DNA from 2 places in the Streptomyces sp. RLB3-17 genome. Region 2 is predicted to be linked to the other one. Evidence: riboswitches for the same ligand, from Rfam matches in the RefSeq annotation. Region 2 holds a riboswitch; the other holds the start of a gene.
What was found. A riboswitch is a leader RNA that binds a small molecule or an ion and turns the genes downstream of it on or off. The one in region 2 is predicted to bind thiamine pyrophosphate.

Region 1 (3,203 bases), 2.2 Mb from region 2:
TCTTGACGTCGTCACGATTGGGCAGGCCCAAGTGCTCCTTGGGCGTGACATAGCAGAGCATGGCCGTGCCCCACCAGGCGATCATCGCGGCACCGATGCCGGAGGTGATGTGGTCGTACGCCGGCGCGACGTCCGTCGTCAGCGGGCCGAGCGTATAGAACGGAGCTTCATCACAGATCTCCTGCTGAAGGTCGATGTTCTCCTTGATCTTGTGCATCGGGACATGTCCCGGGCCCTCGATCATCGTCTGCACATGAAAACGCTTCGCGATCGTGTTGAGTTCCCCGAGCGTCCTCAACTCCGCGAACTGAGCAGCGTCGTTGGCGTCCGCGATCGACCCGGGCCGCAGCCCGTCGCCGAGCGAGTACGTGACGTCGTACGCCGCGAGGATCTCGCAGAGTTCCTCGAAGTTCTCGTAGAGGAACGATTCCTTGTGGTGCGCGAGGCACCAGGCCGCCATGATCGAGCCGCCGCGCGAGACGATGCCGGTCTTGCGGTTCGCCGTGAGCGGCACGTACGGCAGCCGCACGCCCGCGTGCACCGTCATGTAGTCCACGCCCTGCTCGGCCTGCTCGATGACCGTGTCCTTGTAGATCTCCCAGGTCAGCTCCTCGGCGCGGCCGTCCACCTTCTCCAGAGCCTGGTAGAGCGGCACCGTGCCGATGGGGACGGGGGAGTTGCGCAGGACCCATTCCCGCGTGGTGTGGATATTGCGACCGGTGGACAGGTCCATGACCGTGTCCGCGCCCCAGCGGGTCGCCCAGGTCATCTTCTCGACCTCCTCCTCGATGGAGGAGGTGACGGCGGAGTTGCCGATGTTGGCGTTGACCTTCACCAGGAACCGCTTGCCGATGATCATCGGCTCGATCTCCGGGTGGTTGACGTTCGCGGGCAGCACCGCGCGACCGGCGGCGATCTCCTCGCGTACGACCTCGGGGTCGACGTTCTCGCGGACCGCCACGAACTCCATCTCGGGTGTGATCTCGCCCCGCCGGGCGTAGGCGAGCTGCGTGACCGCCTCTCCGGGACGGCCTCGACGCGGCTGGCGTGGCCGCCCCGGGAAGACCGCGTCGAGGTTGCGCAGGCCCCCGCGCGGCGAGGTGTGCTTGATTCCGTCGTCCTCGGGACGGACGGGACGCCCCGCGTACTCCTCGGTGTCACCGCGGGCGATGATCCAGTTCTCGCGCAGTGGCGCGAGGCCCCTGCGTACGTCGGTGTCAACGACCGGATCGGTGTACGGGCCGGAGGTGTCGTACAGCGTGACGGACTGCCCGTTGGTGAGGTGCACTTGACGGACCGGCACCCGCAGATCGGGGCGCGAACCCCCGACGTATCCCTTGTGCCAGCCGATGGACTTCCCGGCCTCCCGCGGCTGTTCGCCCTCGGGCGTGGCAGGCGCCCCGCCCATCTGGCTGGAGGCAGGCGTGCGTACGTCCTTGTTGGTCATGAGACCTACTCCCTACGCCGGCATTACCCGGTAACAGGTTCGGCGGTCGACGCAGCGGATTCCGTCTGCCGACGTCCCTTGTGAAACATCACTCGTTCCACGTGAAACATCGCTAAGACGGAGGTCAGCGCCCTCTCAGCCCGGTGCTCCGAGCTCCCGCGTGTGCAAAGGTGACTCCACGCTAGCGTCATATCTGGCGCGGTGAACAGAGGGCCCTCGCCGTTCTTGCGATGATCGGTCGGTGACCACAACGCAGCAGCCCCCGTTCCCGCCGTCCGAGCCGCCGCGCCGACGCGGTCCCGGAGACGGCTATGGACCTGGCTCCGGAGACGGCCGCGGACACGGGCCGGGCGGTGGCCCCGGCCCCGGTCCAGGCGGCGGGCATGGGCACGGACCGGGTGAGGGACACGGGCACGGCCCAGGGGACCGACACGGACATGGGTCTGGGTCTGGGAACGGACCTGGGCCGGGGAACGGGCACGGCCGTGGCGACGGGCACGGATCTGGGGACGGACACGGATCCGGGCACTCGCACAGTCACAGCCATGGGCCCGCCACGCCCGTCTCCAAGCATCTGCGCAAGGTCATCGCGGCCATTCTGATCCCCTTCGCCGCCGCGGTCGTCGTGGGTCTCGCGGTGCTCTGGCCCGGTGGCGCCCCTTCCCACGAGCGCACCGGCGTCGGCTTCGACCGGCAGACCCAGCAGGCCACGGTCACCAAGGTCGACAAGGTCAGCTGCAAGTCCGTGAACGCGTCGGGGGAGACCCCGACCGGCAACACGTCCACCGCCGAGGGCTCCTCCGCGCAGCAACAGGCGACGGGCGACTGCAAGAAGGCGACGATCCGGATCGACACCGGCAAGGACAAGGGCCGTACGTTCACGGAGATCATCCAGCCCGACCAGTCACGACAGTTGCACGAGGGCGAGAAGGTCGTGGCCGCGTACGAGCCCTCCGCGCCCAGGGACCTGCAGTACTCGGTCACCGATGTGAACCGGAAGTTCCCGATGGCGCTGCTCGCCGGGATCTTCGCGCTGGCCGTCGTGGTGGTGGGCCGGATGCGCGGTGTCATGGCGCTGGTCGCCCTGGCCATCAGCTTCGTGATCCTGACCTTCTTCATCCTGCCCGCGATCCTGCAGGGCTCGAATCCGCTGGTCGTGGCCGTGGTCGGGGCGAGCGCGATCATGCTGATCGCGCTCTACATGTGCCACGGCCTCTCGGCCCGTACGTCGGTGGCGGTGCTCGGCACCCTGCTCTCCCTGGTGCTGATCGGCATCCTCGGCTCGGAGTTCATCGGCTGGGCGGCGCTGACCGGCAACACGGACGACAACACCGGTCTGATCCACGGCCTGTATCCGTCCATCGACATGAGCGGTCTGCTGCTCGCGGGCGTCATCATCGGTTCGCTCGGTGTGCTCGACGATGTGACGGTGACGCAGACCTCGGCGGTCTGGGAGCTGCACGAGGCCAGCCCGACGATGGGCTGGCGCGATCTGTACCGCGCGGGAATCCGGATCGGCCGTGACCACATCGCATCGGTCGTCAACACGCTCGTCCTGGCGTACGCGGGTGCCGCGCTTCCCCTGCTGCTGCTCTTCTCGATCGCGCAGAGCAGCGTGGGCACGGTCGCCAACAGCGAACTGGTCGCCGAAGAGATCGTGCGCACCCTGGTCGGCTCGATCGGCCTGGTCGCCTCGGTGCCGGTGACCACGCTGCTGGCCGCCCTGGTGGTCTCCGCGGACCGTCCGGCAGTCCCG
Region 2 (3,203 bases):
CCGTCCAGGCCGCGCCCGACGGGTCGCCCCGCCAGACGGTCGTATCGGCGGGGGCGTGATGGCCGACGTACTGGACGAAGCGGCCGAACTGCTCGGACCAGAAGTACGGGACCGGGTCGTACGCCACCGGGGCCTCGCCGATGATGTTCGCCGCGACCGTGCGCGGCGCCTGGAGGGCGTTGTCCCAGTGGTGGACGAGGAGGCGCTCCTCGTAGCGGCCCGACGGGAAGGAGGCGCAGTCGCCGACCGCGTAGACGTCCGGCACGGAGGTGCGCAGGTGGCTGTCGGCGACCACTTCGCGGTGGGCGCCGAGCTCGATGCCGGAGCCGGCCAGCCAGGCAGTGGCGGGGCGCGCGCCGATGCCGACGACCACGGCGCCCGCCGGCACCCGCGTGCCGTCGTCAAGGACCACCGCGCCGGGCTCGACGCGCTCCACGCGCGCGTGGGTGCGCAGCGACGCGCCGCTGTCCGTGTACCAGGCGGTCATCGGCGCGGCCACCTCCGCGGGCAGCGCGCCGGCCAGCGGCCGGTCGGCGGCCTCGACGACCGTGACCGCGCACCCGGCCTCACGTGCCGCCGTCGCGAACTCCGCACCGATCCAGCCCGCCCCGACGACCACGATGTCGTGCTGCTGGGCGAGCACGGGGCGCAGCCGCTCGGCGTCGTCCAGGGTCCGCAGCAGATGGACGCCGGGAACGCCCTCCGAGCCCGGCAGCTGGATCGGTTCCGCGCCGGTCGCGAGGACCAGGACGTCGTAGGGCACCGGTCCCGCCTCGGTGTCCAGCTCGTGGTCCGCGGGCCGCAGGCCCAGGGCCTCGCAGCCGAGCCGCAGTTCGATGTCCAGCGCCTCGAAGTCGATGTCGAAGGCGGAGCCCTCGGCCTTGCCGAGCAGCACCGCCTTGGACAGGGGTGGCCGGTCGTAGGGCTGGTGCGGCTCGGCGCCGATCAGCGTCACATCCCCGGTGAAGCCCTGTTCCCGCAGGGCGACCGCCGTCTGTACGCCGGCCATGCCCGCGCCCACGATGACGACCCGCCGTGCCGTACGCCCCTGCGCCCGCACCTGTGCCCGCGTCTGCTCGCTCACCTGATCACCATAGACAACTGACAATCTGTCAGTCAGGGGACGTGCGCAGTGACCTGTTCCACAACGCTCGTACCGCTCCCGTCCTGGGACTCCCACGCCCAGGTCTCCTCCAGGCGCAACCGTCCGTCGGGCAGCTCCACGACCACGGACACGCAGTGGCCCGACGAGGTGCTGCCGTCGTGTTTCAGCTGCACGTACCGGAAGTCGAGGCGGTCGCCCTCCCGCGTCCCCACGAGGTGACCGCGTACGACGTCCCCGCCCGCGTACTCGGCCCAGATCTCGCCGTCCTTCTCGTGGTAGGTGAACCGGGTGCGTGTACCGACCTGCCCGGGGGCCTGGTCGGCGACCGGGGCGAGGACCAGGCCGTCGAGCGTACGGGCCATGGACGGAGGCTCCCTTACTGAGACATACGGCAGCGGGCTAGGGTGGCCAACGTAAAGCACTCGCGGGAGCCCGGACGCACCGGGCTGAGAGGGAGGCTGGCGGCCTCCGACCGTACGAACCTGATCCGGGTCATGCCGGCGAAGGGAGGGGCTGGACGCCCATGTCGCCTACGCGTACACCTGCACGTTCCTCGGATGCGCCGTCATCGGACGCACGTGTGTCAGACGTCCTCGTCATCGGGGGCGGGATCATCGGTCTCGTGACCGCCTGGCGGGCCGCGCAGCGCGGGTTCACGGTCGCGGTCGTGGACCCCGAGCCGGGCGGCGGGGCGGCACGGGTGGCCGCCGGAATGCTCGCCGCCGTCACCGAGCTGCACTACGGCGAGCAGACCCTGCTGGGCCTGAACCTCGCCTCCGCACGCCGCTATCCCGACTTCGCCGCCGAACTCACCGAGGCGAGCGGCCAGGACCTCGGCTACCGCCGGTGCGGCACTCTGGCCGTCGCCATGGACGCCGACGACCGGGCCCACCTGCGCGAACTGCACGCCTTGCAACACCGCTCGGGGCTCGAATCGGAGTGGCTCAGCGGCCGGGAGTGCCGCCGTCTGGAGCCCATGCTCGCGCCGGGCGTGCGCGGCGGGCTGCGGGTCGACGGCGACCACCAGATCGACCCGCGTCGGCTCGCGAAGGCCCTGGTCACGGCGTGCGAGCGGGCCGGAGTGGAGTTCCACCGGACATGGGCGGAGCGCCTGACCGTCGTACGGGACCGGGCCGCCGGGGTCGTCACGACGGGCGGCGAACAGCTGGCGGCGGGGCAGGTGGTGCTCGCCGCGGGGAGCCTCAGCGGAAAGCTCCCGGGCGTGCCCGCCGACGTACTGCCGCCCGTACGGCCCGTGAAGGGTCAGGTGCTGCGGCTGACCGTGCCGAAGCGGTACGCGCCGTTCCTAAGCCGGACCGTGCGGGCCGTGGTGCGCGGCAGCCAGGTCTATCTGGTGCCGCGGGAGAACGGTGAGCTCGTCGTGGGCGCCACCAGCGAGGAGCTGGGCTGGGACACGACGGTGACCGCGGGCGGGGTCTACGAGCTGCTGCGCGACGCCCACGAGCTGGTGCCCGGGATCACCGAGCTGCCGCTCACCGAGACGCGCGCGGGCCTGCGGCCCGGGTCGCCCGACAACGCGCCGCTGCTCGGCCCGACCGCGCTCGACGGGCTGCTGCTGGCCACCGGGCACTACCGCAACGGCGTCCTGCTCACGCCCGTCACCGGGGACGCCATGGCGCACGTCCTGACCACCGGCGAGCTCCCGGAAGAGGCCCGCCCCTTCGCCCCCGGGCGCTTCAGCACCGCACTCACGGAGCAGACCGTATGAACATCTTCGTCAACGGAGAGCGACGGCTCGTCGCCGCCGACACGGCCCTCGACACGCTCGTCGCCACCCTCACCGTCGCGCCCTCCGGCGTCGCCGCCGCGCTCAACGAAACCGTCGTCCCGCGCACGCGGTGGTCGTCCACGGCCCTCTCCGAGGGAGACCGCGTCGAAGTCCTCACCGCAGTCCAAGGAGGCTGAACCATGGCCGACGATCCGTTTGTCCTCGCAGGTACGTCCTTCTCGTCCCGGCTGATCATGGGTACGGGGGGTGCGCCCAGCCTCGACGTCCTGGAGCGGTCGCTCGTGGCGTCCGGCACGGAGCTGACGACGGTCGCGATGCGGCGGGTGAATCCCTCGGCGCACGGCTCGG

Region 1: linked by a shared signal. The riboswitch ahead of thiC (phosphomethylpyrimidine synthase ThiC) and the one ahead of thiO (glycine oxidase ThiO) in region 2 are both predicted to bind thiamine pyrophosphate.

Annotation. Positions count from the first base shown of each region.
Region 1 is NZ_CP041610.2:5,765,093-5,768,295, forward strand. Features, by position in the region: gene thiC (phosphomethylpyrimidine synthase ThiC) at 1-1,447, opposite strand, end outside; TPP riboswitch at 1,440-1,617, opposite strand; gene FNV62_RS26185 (YibE/F family protein) at 1,689-3,203, shown strand, end outside.
Region 2 is NZ_CP041610.2:3,554,796-3,557,998, forward strand. Features, by position in the region: gene FNV62_RS16475 (NAD(P)/FAD-dependent oxidoreductase) at 1-1,084, opposite strand, end outside; gene FNV62_RS16480 (hypothetical protein) at 1,117-1,467, opposite strand; TPP riboswitch at 1,520-1,631, shown strand; gene thiO (glycine oxidase ThiO) at 1,629-2,834, shown strand; gene thiS (sulfur carrier protein ThiS) at 2,831-3,031, shown strand; gene FNV62_RS16495 (thiazole synthase) at 3,035-3,203, shown strand, end outside.